Regions from separate parts of the Lysinibacillus capsici genome, predicted to be linked through region 2. Evidence: a T-box and tRNA genes for the amino acid it is inferred to sense, from the RefSeq annotation. Region 2 holds a T-box; the other regions hold tRNA genes.
The links. A T-box is a leader RNA that pairs with one kind of tRNA and senses whether it is charged. The one in region 2 lies ahead of alaS (alanine--tRNA ligase), so its partner is inferred to be a tRNA-Ala.

Region 1 (5,121 bases), 380 kb from region 2:
AATTAAATTAAATCTACACTCCTACGCTCCATTGATCGATTATTAAAACCTAAAAAAGGCTCCGTTTTATTAGATGGTGAGGATATTTTTAAATTATCAACAAAACAAGTGGCTAAAAACCCCTCCATTCTTCCCCAATCGCCTGTTGCACCAGAAGGCTAAACTGTCCTACAACTTGTGAAACAAGGTCGCTATCCTTACCAAAGTTGGCGACAACCGTGGACTGAAAAGGATGAAGAAATCGTTTTAAATGCTTTAAAAGCTACAGGTACTGAGCATTTACAAGATAGACCAGTAGATGAGCTATCAGGAGGGCAACGTCAACGTGCTTGGATATGAGTCTTGCTCAAGAAACAGATATCATTCTTTTAGACGAGCCTACGCCATGCTTAGATTTAACTCATCAAATAGACGTTTTAGATTTACTGTACGAATTGAACCAACAGCAAAAGCGAACTATTATTATAGTACTACATGATATTAATCTTGCTTGTCGCTATGCCGATCATATTATTACAGTGAGTGATCGTGGTGTCTATCGTCAAGGGAAACCAGAAGAATTATGGCAACTGATTTAGTTAGTCATGTGTTTGACCTTGATTGCCAAATGACGACAGATCCAATCTTTGGTACACCTCTTTACATTCCATATGGAAAAGGACGAAAAATTTAATCGTTAATTTGAAAAAATAAGCCTACACAGAATGATCAATCTGTGTAGGCTTTCATTTAATATAGCTATGTTATTAATCTAAGTACCTAGTAAATTAAAAAGTGCAGTAGATGTAAATTTATCTACTGCACTTAGTATGACCCGTACGGGATTCGAACCCGTGTTACCGCCGTGAAAGGGCGGTGTCTTAACCACTTGACCAACGGGCCCATGGCGGAGAAGGAGGGATTTGAACCCTCGCGCCGGTTACCCGACCTACACCCTTAGCAGGGGCGCCTCTTCAGCCTCTTGAGTACTTCCCCAAAATAAAAATGGCTCCGAAGGCAGGACTCGAACCTGCGACAACCTGATTAACAGTCAGGTGCTACTACCAACTGAGCTACTTCGGAATAATGGTGGGCCTAAATGGACTCGAACCATCGACCTCACGCTTATCAGGCGTGCGCTCTAACCAGCTGAGCTATAGGCCCTTGGAGCGGGTGATGGGAATCGAACCCACGACATCAGCTTGGAAGGCTGAGGTTTTACCATTAAACTACACCCGCATAAATGGTGGGTCAGGACGGAATCGAACCGCCGACACTTAGAGCTTCAATCTAATGCTCTACCAACTGAGCTACTGACCCATTTCGTCCATGCTAAGCTTACTCACTCTTTTGCTTCTCATGACTTTTATTTTAAAAATGGCGGTCCCGACCGGGATCGAACCGGCGATCTCCTGCGTGACAGGCAGGCATGTTAACCGCTACACCACGGGACCTTTTGGTTGCGGGGGCTGGATTTGAACCAACGACCTTCGGGTTATGAGCCCGACGAGCTACCACTGCTCCACCCCGCGATAATTTTATGCTGTTTCGAGTTTTTAAAGCACCATTTATAAAAATTTAAAACTGGAGGAGGTAGAGGGATTCGAACCCCCGCGCGGTGTTACCCGCCTGTCGGTTTTCAAGACCGATCCCTTCAGCCAGACTTGGGTATACCTCCGTTACAATATATAAATGGTGGACCTTGCAGGACTCGAACCTGCGACCGGACGGTTATGAGCCGTCTGCTCTAACCAACTGAGCTAAAGGTCCTTTAAGATGGCGGCAGAGGGGATCGAACCCCCGACCTTACGGGTATGAACCGTACGCTCTAGCCAGCTGAGCTACGCCGCCAGGATCTTTATACTGGTTAATTTACTTATGGTGGAGCCTAGCGGGATCGAACCGCTGACCTCCTGCGTGCAAGGCAGGCGCTCTCCCAGCTGAGCTAAGGCCCCATAATTTTTTTGGAAATGGTCGGGAAGACAGGATTCGAACCTGCGACCCCTTGGTCCCAAACCAAGTGCTCTACCAAGCTGAGCTACTTCCCGTTGTTCTTTTGGCGCGCCCGACAGGAGTCGAACCCATAACCTTCTGATCCGTAGTCAGACGCTCTATCCAATTGAGCTACGGGCGCATTTAAAATGGTGCCGAGGACCGGAATCGAACCGGTACGGTAGTCACCTACCGCAGGATTTTAAGTCCTGTGCGTCTGCCAGTTCCGCCACCCCGGCACATTTGGAGCGGAAGACGAGGTTCGAACTCGCGACCCCCACCTTGGCAAGGTGGTGTTCTACCACTGAACTACTTCCGCATGTGCATAAGCTTTTTTTATCTGGCAATGAAAATAATGGTGCGGGTGAAGGGAGTCGAACCCCCACGCCTTGCGGCGCTAGATCCTAAGTCTAGTGCGTCTGCCAATTCCGCCACACCCGCTTATTATTATTTGAAAATGGTGAGCCATGAAGGACTCGAACCTTCGACCCTCTGATTAAAAGTCAGATGCTCTACCAACTGAGCTAATGGCTCGAAAAAATGGTGCCGGCTATAGGAATCGAACCCACGACCTACTGATTACAAGTCAGTTGCTCTACCTGCTGAGCTAAACCGGCATATGGTGGAGGATGACGGGCTCGAACCGCCGACCCTCTGCTTGTAAGGCAGATGCTCTCCCAGCTGAGCTAATCCTCCTGGGTATTATGCCTAGCGACGTCCTACTCTCACAGGGGGAAGCCCCCAACTACCATCGGCGCTAAAGAGCTTAACTTCCGTGTTCGGTATGGGAACGGGTGTGACCTCTTTGCCATCATCACTAGACTTTGTTATGTATCTTGTTTTGAAGTTGTTTACCTGTCCTTCAAGACAAGAATTATTGTATAACGTTTTCTAACATTGTGCAATACTTTTTTATAAAAAAAAAGAAATTATTACTTTTTAAAGATATTTTTGTTAAGTAAGAGAAAATATTGCCCTGCAAAATATTATAGCAATTGTTGGTTCAAAAGAAAACAATTATTTTATTTGCCGATATTATTAGCTTATAATCTATTTCAATACAAGTGAAGAATATATATAATCCTTCACTCGTCTTTTCATTAAATATTTGAAAGCTCTATTTTTAATTTTACAATATCCTCAAGTGTAGTAGAAGGACCAAAAGATATTCTAAAAAATTGGCGTGCCGCTTCCAAAGAGAACCCCATAGATAGAATAGCCTTTGTTCCCGATTCACTATGAATATCACATGCACTACCAGTAGAGATACAGATTCCCGCCTCATTTAACTTTAAAAGAACATATTGCCCCTCTACTTTCTCCATCATTACCCCACAAATATTAGGTAGTTGCTGTTTACATTCAACGAGTTGACATGTTTCAGGTAAATTATTTTCAAAATAATCTCTTAACGTTTCATAATGTTGCAACTCATATTGATAGTTTTCAATTGCCGCGGCAAAGGCCACGATTGCAGGAGTATCTAATGTCCCCCCTCTAAGACCCCTCTCATGTGTCACACCTGGTGTTAATGCAGGTACTCTGATTACAGGGTTCATATATATAGCACCACAGCCCTTTGGCCCACCTATTTTATGAGCCGAGATGGTAATAGCATCGGCCCCCTTTGGTATAGCTAGTTTACCAAATGATTGTACACAATCAACGTGACAGAAAATATTTGATTTGCTTGCCATCTTTACGATTTTCTCTACAGGCTGGATTGAACCAATTTCAGAATTGACATGTTGAATGGTAATCAAAGCAGTCTCTTCTCGGATTGCTTGTTGCAATTGTCCCAGATCAACACAACCATCCTTCTGCAAAGGTAATTTTGTTACAGTAAAGCCCTTTTTCTCAAGTGTATTCAAAGCTGCATGCACTGACGTATGCTCAGCTTGAGAAGAAATAATGTGTTTTCCTTTTTTTGAGGCTAGTGCTAACGATAAGATGGCTATGAGATTTCCCTCTGTTCCACTACCCGTAAAAATTACACCATCACTAGTTACACCTAGGGCTTGGGCTACAACCTCTCTTGATTGCTGGACAAAATAAAGAGCTTGTCCCCCTAAATCATGCAGACTCGCACTATTTCCATAATACCGTTGTGCCACCTCTACATATGCCTCAAGAGATTCCCTCATCATAGGTGATGTTGCAGCATAATCCATATAAATCATCGTCTTCTTCCTCTCTTGTTCATCAGGTCTTGTTTTCTTTTTTATTTTATGTAAAGATAAGTGTCAAGACAACTGTAAAGAAGGTATAACTATGGATGTAAAGACAGACGTCCTTATAATTGGTAGTGGAATTGCTGCACTTCAGGCTGCTTTAGTGCTTGAAAAACATTTTCAAATACAAATTGTTACAAAATCATCTTTATATATGAGTAGTTCTTACCGTGCACAAGGTGGGATTGCTGCTGTTACTAGTGAGGAAGATCATATTCGACACCATATTGCTGATACATTGAAAGCTGGCGAGTATCATCATGAGAAAAGGCATGTTAAAACTCTTATAAAAGATGGTACTGAGATTATGCAAAACTATCTAAAGGATGGCCTCCCTGTTGATCGGCAGGTCGATGGAAAACCTGCTCTAGGACTTGAAGGAGCACATAGTCATCATCGTATTCTACATGCAGGTGGTGATCGTACTGGTCAGATTTTCATAGATTATTTGCTTCATAAACTCTCACCCAAAACAAAGATCAATTGCTATGAAATGGCTTATGAGCTTTTACGGAATACAGATGGTGACTGTGTAGGAGTACTAACCAAAGGAGAAAAAGGTACAAAACGTTATTTGGCTCATCATGTTATTTTAGCGACAGGTGGCGCAGGTGCCCTTTATTCAAGTACATCTAATTTTCCAACTAATACAGGGGATGGGATCGCATTAGCATTTCGAGCAGGCGCTGCCATTAGTGATATGGAATTTATGCAATTTCACCCGAGTCTTCTTTGGTGTAAAAATGAAGTAAAGGGATTAGTTTCTGAAGCTGTCAGAGGGGCTGGCGGTATTTTTGTTAATGCACAGCATCAGCCCATTATGACAGGTTTACATGCTCAACTTGACCTAGCACCAAGACATATTACTGCACTTGCCCTGTTTACAAAACGTGCAGCTGGTGAAGAAACGTTTATTGAT
Region 2 (5,121 bases):
AATTTTTTGTGCTCCATGCACCAATCTATAATGAGAAAAGTAACAATGAAATTACAACAGTTGAGTTAAATATTTTTATGGGACCAAACTATATTGTGACTGTGCATAAACAAAAGTTGCAATGGCTAGGGAAAATGGAGAATGTTTGTGTCAATAGCCCAAGATATTTAGAAAAGGGTACTGATTTTTTATTGCATACTATTATTGACGGTATTACAGACGAATACTTCCCAGTATTAGAACGAATTCGCGCACGTATAGATGAACTAGAAGAAGAAATTTATGATTATCAACCAAAAGTGGTGACAGAGGAATTTCTTGCATTGAAGCGGACAATTATTTTAATTCGTCAGGCCATTATGCCACAAAGAAGAATTTTTTCTACAATCAATGGTCAGTGGAAATTTGACATTCAAGAAGAAAATATTCCATTCTATAAAGATTTGAATGACCATCTAGAACGTATTGTCGACTCCACAGAGACATATCGCGATTTAGTGAACAGCACGCTTGATACGTATTTTTCAATTATCAGTGGGAAATCCATTGAAAAGCTGAATTTATTAACGGTCATTTCGACAATTATGTTACCACTATCAGTAATTACTAGTTTTTTTGGAATGAATGTACCTTTACCTTATCAAGATACCCCTTATACAACGATTGCAATTAGCGCCTTCTTAGTTATTTTTACATGGGGTATGTGGATATATTTCAAAAAAATGATTGCTTAGTTAGTGTTAGTCATACTAGTACTAATTGACAGCGCAATAGATTTTTTTTATAATTTTCGATAGAAAAAGTAAAAACGATGATGGAAAAAGTACGTATTTGTGTGTGCACAAGAAAGGGATTTCTAGGCTGAAAAAATCCTCACAACAGCAAATGCCGAAAGCTACTCCAGAGTGCAGCTAATCCCTGCCGTTCACTGACGTTACAAGTGCTAAAGAGGTAAGTAAGATTTTTACTTACAACTAGGGTGGTACCGCGAGACTAATGACAAGTCCTCGTCCCTTTTTGGGGATGAGGGCTTTTTTTATTTTCTTCGGTAGATCGCAGGACTCGTATCGTGATTTTACAATATAAAATAGGAGGAATTTATCCAATGAAAGCAGTAGATATTCGCCGTATGTATTTGGAATTTTTTAAAGAAAAGGGGCATCATCATGAGCCCTCAGCACCACTTGTGCCAATAAATGATCCATCACTTCTTTGGATCAACTCAGGTGTTGCAACTTTGAAACCATATTTTGATGGCCGTATTATCCCTGATAATCCACGTATTACAAATGCACAAAAATCGATTCGTACCAACGATATTGAGAACGTTGGGAAAACAGCTCGACACCATACATTCTTTGAAATGTTAGGAAACTTCTCTATTGGTGACTACTTTAAAAAAGAAGCAATTCATTACGCTTGGGAGTTTTTAACAGATAAAAAATGGATGGGCTTTGATCCAGCATTATTATCTATCACGATTCACCCTGAAGACCAGGAAGCTTATGATGTTTGGCATCAGGAAATCGGTATTCCAGAAGAACGTTTAATTCGTTTAGAAGGGAACTTCTGGGATATCGGAGAAGGTCCATCTGGTCCGAACTCAGAGATTTTTTATGATCGCGGCGTAGAATACGGCTCAGATGAAAATGATCCTGAAATGTATCCAGGAGGAGAAAATGAGCGTTACCTTGAAATTTGGAACCTTGTGTTCTCTCAATTTAACCATAATCCTGATGGCACTTACACGCCACTACCAAAGCAAAATATTGATACAGGTATGGGCTTAGAACGTATTGTGTCCGTCGTGCAAAATGTACCAACAAACTTTGATACTGATTTATTTATGCCAATCATTGAAAAAATCGAGGAATTTGCCAACCGTAAATATAAACGACCTGGCGAAGTAGACTTAAATGAAATCTTTGGCTCAGAAGAAGATATTAATACACCATTTAAAGTGATTGCAGACCACATCCGTACAGTAGCATTTGCTATAGGTGATGGTGCCCTGCCGTCAAACGAAGGCCGTGGCTATGTATTACGTCGTTTACTACGTCGTGCGGTTCGCTATGCTAAACAAATTGGCATTGAAAAACCATTTATGTTTGAACTTGTACCAACTGTGGGTAAAATTATGGAAGACTTCTATCCAGAAGTGACAGAGAAATGCGAATTTATTCAACGTGTCATTAAAAATGAAGAGATTCGTTTCCATGAAACATTAGATGGTGGTTTAGCTATCTTTAATGAAGTAGTGGAATCTCAAAAAGCAGCCGGTCATGATTACATCCCAGGAGCAGATGCTTTCCGCTTATATGATACTTATGGTTTCCCAATCGAGCTAACGGAAGAATATGCAGAGGAAGTAGGCATGAAAGTAGATCATGAAGGTTTTGAGGAAGCGATGGAAGAGCAACGTGAACGCGCGCGTGCTGCACGACAAGATGTTGATTCGATGCAAGTACAGAATGAGGTATTAGCAAACTTAACGGTTGCAAGTGAATTTGTTGGCTATGATACGTTAACTGTTAATACTGAAATCGCTGCAATGATCGTCAATGGTCAAGTTGCGAAAGTCGCTTCGGAAGGTCAGGAAGCATTGGTTATTTTAGCAAAGACACCATTCTACGCTGAAATGGGAGGCCAAATTGCCGATAGTGGTACTATTTCAAATGATAGCTTTACGGCTGTCGTAAAAGATGTTCAAAAAGCACCGAATGGTCAACCGCTTCATACAGTAGTAGTTGAAACTGGTGAAATGCATGTGGAAGATGCAGTGCAAGCAGTGGTCAATCGTGATGACCGCAATTTAATCATTAAAAACCATACGGCAACACATATTATGCAACGTGCATTAAAAGATGTGCTAGGTGATCATGTAAACCAAGCTGGATCATATGTAGGACCTGACCGTTTACGTTTTGATTTCTCTCACTTTGGTCAAGTTACAAAAGAAGAATTACAACAAATTGAACGTATTGTAAATGAAAAAGTGTGGGATGATATAGAGGTCGTTATTGAAGAAAAAGGCATTGATGAAGCAAAAGCAATGGGTGCTATGGCATTATTCGGTGAAAAATATGGAGATGTTGTACGTGTAGTATCCATCGGAGATTATTCGATTGAGCTATGTGGTGGTATCCATGTTAAACGCTCTTCTGAAATTGGCTTCTTTAAAATTGTTTCAGAAGGTGGTATCGGTGCAGGTACTCGTCGTATAGAAGCTGTTACAGGAAAAGTTGCTTATGAAGCAGTAAAAGAAGAAGAAGCATTATTAAATGATGCAGCAGCATTATTAAAAGCAAATGCTAAAGATATTGTCACAAAAGTACAGGCTTTACAAGCAGACTACAAAGAATTACAACGTGAAAACGAAGCATTATCTCAAAAAATTGCCAATGCTCAGGCTGGGGCAATTGTTGATGCAGCACAAACAATTGGAGATGTCACAGTTCTTTCTACAAAGGTAGAAGCAAAAGACAATAACCAACTGCGTCAGATGATGGATGATTTGAAAGCGAAAATGCCAAAGGCTGTTATCGTTCTTGGAGCAGTGGATGGCGATAAGGTTATGCTATGTGCTGGTGTTTCAAAAGAATTAGTTGGTGGCAATTACCATGCAGGGAATATTGTGAAAATGGTTGCGGAAGCATGTGGTGGTAAAGGTGGCGGTCGTCCAGATATGGCGATGGCAGGTGCAAAAGATGCATCAAAACTTGATGAAGCACTACTTTCTGTGTATGATTATGTTAAATCCATTTAATTAATTCACCAAAACATGTTATAATAAAGAGAAATTGGAGATGAGCTTGTTTGCACATCTCCTTATTTCTGAAAGCGAGGTGCTGGTCATGAGTTCATTTGATCAAACGATGAAATTTAATTTTCCAGAAGAATCAATGGAACAGGAAGTCAAGCAGGTAATGTTGAAAGTTCATTCTTCATTAGAGGAAAAGGGATATAACCCTATCAATCAGATTGTTGGTTACTTACTTTCTGGTGATCCGGCGTATATTCCTCGCCATCAGGATGCTCGTAATTTAATTCGCAAGCTTGAGCGTGACGAAATTCTAGAGGAGCTTGTTAAATTTTATATCAAAAAGAATAACGAGGACTAGAAATGAGAATTATGGGATTAGACGTTGGGTCAAAAACTGTGGGTGTTGCTGTAAGTGATGCACTTGGTTGGACCGCCCAAGGTATTGAAACCGTAAAAATTGATGAGGCTAATGGTGAGTTCGGTATTGACCGTATCGCTGAGCTAGTAAAGGAATATACTATAACAGAATTTGTTGTAGGTTTTCCAAAAAACATGAATAATACGGTTGGACCGCGTGGAGAGGCTTCTGAGAACTATAAAAAGCTTTTAGAAGAGCATTTCTCACTACCGGTCAAATTATGGGATGAACGTTTAACGACGATGGCTGCTGAACGTATGCTGATCGAAGCGGACGTGAGTCGCAAAAAGCGCAAGCAGGTCATTGATAAAATGGCAGCTGTGATGATTTTACAAGGCTACTTAGATAGCAAAAATTAATTGATGAGGTGACTATGCATGGCACACGAGCATAACCATGAAGAAGAACTACATGTTCAACACATTACAGTGATTGACGAAAACGGAAACGAGCAGCTTTGTGAAGTGATTCACGTTCATGAATCTCCAGAGTTTGGCAAATCATATGTGTTTTACTCAATGGTAGGCGCAGAGGAAGATGAAGATGGCTCAGTTGAAATCTTTGTATCTTCATTTGTACCATCTGAAAATGGTGAAGATGGTGAATTAACACCAATCGAAACTGAAGCAGAGTGGGATATGGTAGAGGACGTTTTAAACGCTTTAGAGGATGAAAACGAAGACTAATCTTCTAACTCAAAGCTTGGAACAAGGATCGCAGCTTGCAGTCCTTGTTCCTTTTTTATTGAAGCTTTTCTACTGTAGAAGGATTGTTAAATGGAGGAATGAATGCATTGTAGATGTGTGAAATTGATCCACAATTGTTGGGAAACGTTCATAAAGTTAGAGGATTCGCTTAGAATTAGAGTGGCACCGCTCCAAGAATGGAGGCTCCGCTCAAAGCCACGCTCGAAAATTTCGAGAGCCTGCCCAAATGTAGA
Region 3 (5,121 bases), 390 kb from region 2:
GAAGCTGAACACATCGTATTTTGCGGTGTACATTTTATGGCAGAGACTGCTGATATGCTGACAACGAAACAGCAACATGTCTATTTACCAGATATGCGCGCTGGTTGTTCAATGGCTGATATGGCAGATATTTATCAAACAGAACAAGCATGGCCCATTCTTCAAGAACTCTTTGGTAATACGATTATTCCTCTAACCTATGTTAATTCAACTGCGGCTATTAAAGCCTTTACTGGAAGACATGGTGGTGCTTGTGTCACTTCATCGAATGCAAAGGAACTTGTTCAATGGGCTTTTACCCAAAAACAGCGTATCTTCTTTTTACCTGACCAACATTTAGGAAGAAATACTGCCTATGATTTAGGTATACCTCTTGAAAATATGGCTGTTTGGAATCCACATAAGAACATGCTCGAAACAAAAGAGCCTCTTGAAAATATCCAGGTTATTCTTTGGAAGGGTCACTGCTCTGTGCACGAAGGTTTTACGGTTCAACATACAGAGGTTATTCGCAAAGAACACCCGGCTATGAGGATTATCGTTCACCCAGAGTGCAGCCGTGAAGTGGTAGCAGCGGCTGATGATGCAGGCTCCACAAAATACATTATTGATACAATCAATCGAGCTCCAAGCGGATCTGCATGGGCAATTGGAACAGAAATGAACCTTGTCAATCGCATTATTAAGCAGCATCCTGATAAACATATTGTCTCCTTAAATGAAAACTTTTGTCCTTGTTTAACAATGAATCGAATTGACCTTCCACATTTGTTATGGAGCTTAGAAAGTATTGAGCAAGGTCAACCTCATAACCGTATACAAGTAGATGAACATACTACCACTGAAGCACTTAGTTCACTTGATAGAATGCTAGCCAGAGGATAAATAGTTAAACTTTTTAAACAGAAAGGTTGAAGATATAACCTTTCTGTTTTTGTTGACAAACACCTGCTTTCAATAGTGCTAATGGCTTCCATTTTCGCCTGCTTGGCTAAAATTGACACGACTTTATGCTCCATGATACTGTCAATTTGGAGGTGATATTAAATGGCTTTTCAATCGAAAAATATCTTTATCAATTTACCAGTAAAAGATCTAAACAAATCTATCAGTTTTTTTAAGGAATTAGGTTTTGAGTTCAATCAACAATTCAGTGATGAAACAACAGCCTCAATGATTATTAGTGAAAATATCTTCGTATTAATAATGGTTGAAGAACGATTTAAAGGATTTAGTAAGAAAGAAGTTACGGATACTACTACTTCTGCAGAAGCAATCTTATGTCTTTCTGCTGAAAGCCGAGAACAAGTAGATCAATTAGTGAATAAGGCACTTGCCTCTGGTGGTAAACCATATAGTGAACCACAAGATCACGGATTTATGTATGGTTGGGGTTTTCAAGATGTAGATGGGCATATCTGGGAAGTGGTTTATATGGATGAAAATGCATTGAATCAACAGTAAATTTTGTATCTATGAATATCAAAAAACAGTAGATGCAAATGCATCTACTGTTTTTAGTATGACCCGTACGGGATTCGAACCCGTGTTACCGCCGTGAAAGGGCGGTGTCTTAACCACTTGACCAACGGGCCCATGGCGGAGAAGGAGGGATTTGAACCCTCGCGCCGGTTACCCGACCTACACCCTTAGCAGGGGCGCCTCTTCAGCCTCTTGAGTACTTCCCCAAAATAAAAATGGCTCCGAAGGCAGGACTCGAACCTGCGACAACCTGATTAACAGTCAGGTGCTACTACCAACTGAGCTACTTCGGAATAATGGTGGGCCTAAATGGACTCGAACCATCGACCTCACGCTTATCAGGCGTGCGCTCTAACCAGCTGAGCTATAGGCCCTTGGAGCGGGTGATGGGAATCGAACCCACGACATCAGCTTGGAAGGCTGAGGTTTTACCATTAAACTACACCCGCATAAATGGTGGGTCAGGACGGAATCGAACCGCCGACACTTAGAGCTTCAATCTAATGCTCTACCAACTGAGCTACTGACCCATTTCGTCCATGCTAAGCTTACTCACTCTTTTGCTTCTCATGACTTTTATTTTAAAAATGGCGGTCCCGACCGGGATCGAACCGGCGATCTCCTGCGTGACAGGCAGGCATGTTAACCGCTACACCACGGGACCTTTTGGTTGCGGGGGCTGGATTTGAACCAACGACCTTCGGGTTATGAGCCCGACGAGCTACCACTGCTCCACCCCGCGATAATTTTATGCTGTTTCGAGTTTTTAAAGCACCATTTATAAAAATTTAAAACTGGAGGAGGTAGAGGGATTCGAACCCCCGCGCGGTGTTACCCGCCTGTCGGTTTTCAAGACCGATCCCTTCAGCCAGACTTGGGTATACCTCCGTTACAATATATAAATGGTGGACCTTGCAGGACTCGAACCTGCGACCGGACGGTTATGAGCCGTCTGCTCTAACCAACTGAGCTAAAGGTCCTTTAAGATGGCGGCAGAGGGGATCGAACCCCCGACCTTACGGGTATGAACCGTACGCTCTAGCCAGCTGAGCTACGCCGCCAGGATCTTTATACTGGTTAATTTACTTATGGTGGAGCCTAGCGGGATCGAACCGCTGACCTCCTGCGTGCAAGGCAGGCGCTCTCCCAGCTGAGCTAAGGCCCCATAATTTTTTTGGAAATGGTCGGGAAGACAGGATTCGAACCTGCGACCCCTTGGTCCCAAACCAAGTGCTCTACCAAGCTGAGCTACTTCCCGTTGTTCTTTTGGCGCGCCCGACAGGAGTCGAACCCATAACCTTCTGATCCGTAGTCAGACGCTCTATCCAATTGAGCTACGGGCGCATTTAAAATGGTGCCGAGGACCGGAATCGAACCGGTACGGTAGTCACCTACCGCAGGATTTTAAGTCCTGTGCGTCTGCCAGTTCCGCCACCCCGGCACATTTGGAGCGGAAGACGAGGTTCGAACTCGCGACCCCCACCTTGGCAAGGTGGTGTTCTACCACTGAACTACTTCCGCATGTGCATAAGCTTTTTTTATCTGGCAATGAAAATAATGGTGCGGGTGAAGGGAGTCGAACCCCCACGCCTTGCGGCGCTAGATCCTAAGTCTAGTGCGTCTGCCAATTCCGCCACACCCGCTTATTATTATTTGAAAATGGTGAGCCATGAAGGACTCGAACCTTCGACCCTCTGATTAAAAGTCAGATGCTCTACCAACTGAGCTAATGGCTCGAAAAAATGGTGCCGGCTATAGGAATCGAACCCACGACCTACTGATTACAAGTCAGTTGCTCTACCTGCTGAGCTAAACCGGCATATGGTGGAGGATGACGGGCTCGAACCGCCGACCCTCTGCTTGTAAGGCAGATGCTCTCCCAGCTGAGCTAATCCTCCTGGGTATTATGCCTAGCGACGTCCTACTCTCACAGGGGGAAGCCCCCAACTACCATCGGCGCTAAAGAGCTTAACTTCCGTGTTCGGTATGGGAACGGGTGTGACCTCTTTGCCATCATCACTAGACTTTTATTCGACCTCCAATACACGGCGTATTACTGCGTCTTGAAGCTCTCTTTTTTTATTGAAAGATTTGTTCTTTCAAAACTGGATAAACGGCACATTGAATGTTTCAAACTTTTTTGGTTAAGTCCTCGATCGATTAGTATTCGTCAGCTCCATGTGTCACCACACTTCCACCTCGAACCTATCTACCTCATCGTCTTTGAGGGATCTTACTTACTTGCGTAATGGGAAATCTCATCTTGAGGGGGGCTTCATGCTTAGATGCTTTCAGCACTTATCCCGTCCACACATAGCTACCCAGCGATGCCTTTGGCAAGACAACTGGTACACCAGCGGTGTGTCCATCCCGGTCCTCTCGTACTAAGGACAGCTCCTCTCAAATTTCCTACGCCCACGACGGATAGGGACCGAACTGTCTCACGACGTTCTGAACCCAGCTCGCGTACCGCTTTAATGGGCGAACAGCCCAACCCTTGGGACCGACTACAGCCCCAGGATGCGATGAGCCGACATCGAGGTGCCAAACCTCCCCGTCGATGTGGACTCTTGGGGGAGATAAGCCTGTTATCCCCGGGGTAGCTTTTATCCGTTGAGCGATGGCCCTTCCATGCGGAACCACCGGATCACTAAGCCCGTCTTTCGACCCTGCTCGACTTGTAGGTCTCGCAGTCAAGCTCCCTTGTGCCTTTACACTCTACGAATGATTTCCAACCATTCTGAGGGAACCTTTGGGCGCCTCCGTTACCTTTTAGGAGGCGACCGCCCCAGTCAAACTGTCCGCCTGACACTGTCTCCTGCCCCGCTAAGGGGCATGGGTTAGAATTTCAATACAACCAGGGTAGTATCCCACCGACGCCTCCTTCGAAGCTGGCGCTCCGAGATCTCTGGCTCCTACCTATCCTGTACAAGTTGTACCAAAATTCAATATCAGGCTACAGTAAAGCTCCACGGGGTCTTTCCGTCCTGTCGCGGGTAACCTGCATCTTCACAGGTACTATAATTTCACCGAGTCTCTCGTTGAGACAGTGCCCAGATCGTTACGCCTTTCGTGCGGGTCGGAACTTACCCGACAAGGAATTTCGCTACCTTAGGACCGTTATAGTTACGGCCGCCGTTTACTGGGGCTTCAATTCGCAGCTTCGCTTGCGCTAACCACTCCTCTTAACCTTCCAGCACCGGGCAGGCGTCAGCCCCTATACGTCACCTTACGGTTTTGCAGAGACCTGTGTTTTTGCTAAACAGTCGCCTGGGCCTATTCACTGCGGCTCTCATGCGCTTGCACGCTCAAGAGCACCCCTTCTCCCGAAGTTACGGGGTCATTTTGCCGAGTTCCTTAACGAGAGTTCTCTCGCACACCTTAGGATTCTCTCCTCGACTACCTGTGTCGGTTTGCGGTACGGGCACCTCTCACCTCGATAGAGGCTTTTCTTGGCAGTGTGAAATCAGGAACTTCGTCCATACGGACTCGCCATCACAGCTCAACGTTACAGTGTGCGGATTTGCCTACACACACGCCTTACTGCTTGGACGCGCACAACCAACGGCGCGCTTACCCTATCCTACTGCGTCCCCCCATTTCTCAAACGGTGAGGAGGTGGTACAGGAATATCAACCT

Region 1: it has a tRNA-Ala gene. The T-box ahead of alaS (alanine--tRNA ligase) is inferred to sense a tRNA for this amino acid. The anticodon was not compared.
Region 3: it has a tRNA-Ala gene. The T-box ahead of alaS (alanine--tRNA ligase) is inferred to sense a tRNA for this amino acid. The anticodon was not compared.

What each region holds. Positions count from the first base shown of each region.
Region 1 is NZ_CP084108.1:3,643,168-3,648,288, forward strand. It holds partial or broken gene LCP48_RS23545 (ABC transporter substrate-binding protein) at 1-9, opposite strand, end outside; partial or broken gene LCP48_RS17870 (ABC transporter ATP-binding protein) at 10-673, shown strand; tRNA gene LCP48_RS17875 (tRNA-Glu) at 811-882, opposite strand; tRNA gene LCP48_RS17880 (tRNA-Ser) at 885-975, opposite strand; tRNA gene LCP48_RS17885 (tRNA-Asn) at 986-1,062, opposite strand; tRNA gene LCP48_RS17890 (tRNA-Ile) at 1,067-1,143, opposite strand; tRNA gene LCP48_RS17895 (tRNA-Gly) at 1,145-1,218, opposite strand; tRNA gene LCP48_RS17900 (tRNA-Phe) at 1,224-1,299, opposite strand; tRNA gene LCP48_RS17905 (tRNA-Asp) at 1,358-1,433, opposite strand; tRNA gene LCP48_RS17910 (tRNA-Met) at 1,437-1,511, opposite strand; tRNA gene LCP48_RS17915 (tRNA-Ser) at 1,565-1,657, opposite strand; tRNA gene LCP48_RS17920 (tRNA-Ile) at 1,673-1,749, opposite strand; tRNA gene LCP48_RS17925 (tRNA-Met) at 1,757-1,830, opposite strand; tRNA gene LCP48_RS17930 (tRNA-Ala) at 1,859-1,934, opposite strand; tRNA gene LCP48_RS17935 (tRNA-Pro) at 1,951-2,027, opposite strand; tRNA gene LCP48_RS17940 (tRNA-Arg) at 2,037-2,113, opposite strand; tRNA gene LCP48_RS17945 (tRNA-Leu) at 2,122-2,210, opposite strand; tRNA gene LCP48_RS17950 (tRNA-Gly) at 2,216-2,290, opposite strand; tRNA gene LCP48_RS17955 (tRNA-Leu) at 2,328-2,412, opposite strand; tRNA gene LCP48_RS17960 (tRNA-Lys) at 2,430-2,505, opposite strand; tRNA gene LCP48_RS17965 (tRNA-Thr) at 2,513-2,588, opposite strand; tRNA gene LCP48_RS17970 (tRNA-Val) at 2,592-2,667, opposite strand; rRNA gene rrf (5S ribosomal RNA) at 2,678-2,793, opposite strand; gene LCP48_RS17980 (cysteine desulfurase family protein) at 3,072-4,142, opposite strand; gene nadB (L-aspartate oxidase) at 4,243-5,121, shown strand, end outside.
Region 2 is NZ_CP084108.1:3,261,771-3,266,891, reverse strand. It holds gene corA (magnesium/cobalt transporter CorA) at 1-734, shown strand, start outside; T-box leader at 803-1,018, shown strand; gene alaS (alanine--tRNA ligase) at 1,106-3,766, shown strand; gene LCP48_RS16095 (IreB family regulatory phosphoprotein) at 3,855-4,121, shown strand; gene ruvX (Holliday junction resolvase RuvX) at 4,124-4,540, shown strand; gene LCP48_RS16085 (DUF1292 domain-containing protein) at 4,559-4,867, shown strand.
Region 3 is NZ_CP084108.1:3,650,019-3,655,139, forward strand. It holds gene nadA (quinolinate synthase NadA) at 1-885, shown strand, start outside; gene LCP48_RS18000 (VOC family protein) at 1,048-1,464, shown strand; tRNA gene LCP48_RS18005 (tRNA-Glu) at 1,524-1,595, opposite strand; tRNA gene LCP48_RS18010 (tRNA-Ser) at 1,598-1,688, opposite strand; tRNA gene LCP48_RS18015 (tRNA-Asn) at 1,699-1,775, opposite strand; tRNA gene LCP48_RS18020 (tRNA-Ile) at 1,780-1,856, opposite strand; tRNA gene LCP48_RS18025 (tRNA-Gly) at 1,858-1,931, opposite strand; tRNA gene LCP48_RS18030 (tRNA-Phe) at 1,937-2,012, opposite strand; tRNA gene LCP48_RS18035 (tRNA-Asp) at 2,071-2,146, opposite strand; tRNA gene LCP48_RS18040 (tRNA-Met) at 2,150-2,224, opposite strand; tRNA gene LCP48_RS18045 (tRNA-Ser) at 2,278-2,370, opposite strand; tRNA gene LCP48_RS18050 (tRNA-Ile) at 2,386-2,462, opposite strand; tRNA gene LCP48_RS18055 (tRNA-Met) at 2,470-2,543, opposite strand; tRNA gene LCP48_RS18060 (tRNA-Ala) at 2,572-2,647, opposite strand; tRNA gene LCP48_RS18065 (tRNA-Pro) at 2,664-2,740, opposite strand; tRNA gene LCP48_RS18070 (tRNA-Arg) at 2,750-2,826, opposite strand; tRNA gene LCP48_RS18075 (tRNA-Leu) at 2,835-2,923, opposite strand; tRNA gene LCP48_RS18080 (tRNA-Gly) at 2,929-3,003, opposite strand; tRNA gene LCP48_RS18085 (tRNA-Leu) at 3,041-3,125, opposite strand; tRNA gene LCP48_RS18090 (tRNA-Lys) at 3,143-3,218, opposite strand; tRNA gene LCP48_RS18095 (tRNA-Thr) at 3,226-3,301, opposite strand; tRNA gene LCP48_RS18100 (tRNA-Val) at 3,305-3,380, opposite strand; rRNA gene rrf (5S ribosomal RNA) at 3,391-3,506, opposite strand; rRNA gene LCP48_RS18110 (23S ribosomal RNA) at 3,623-5,121, opposite strand, start outside.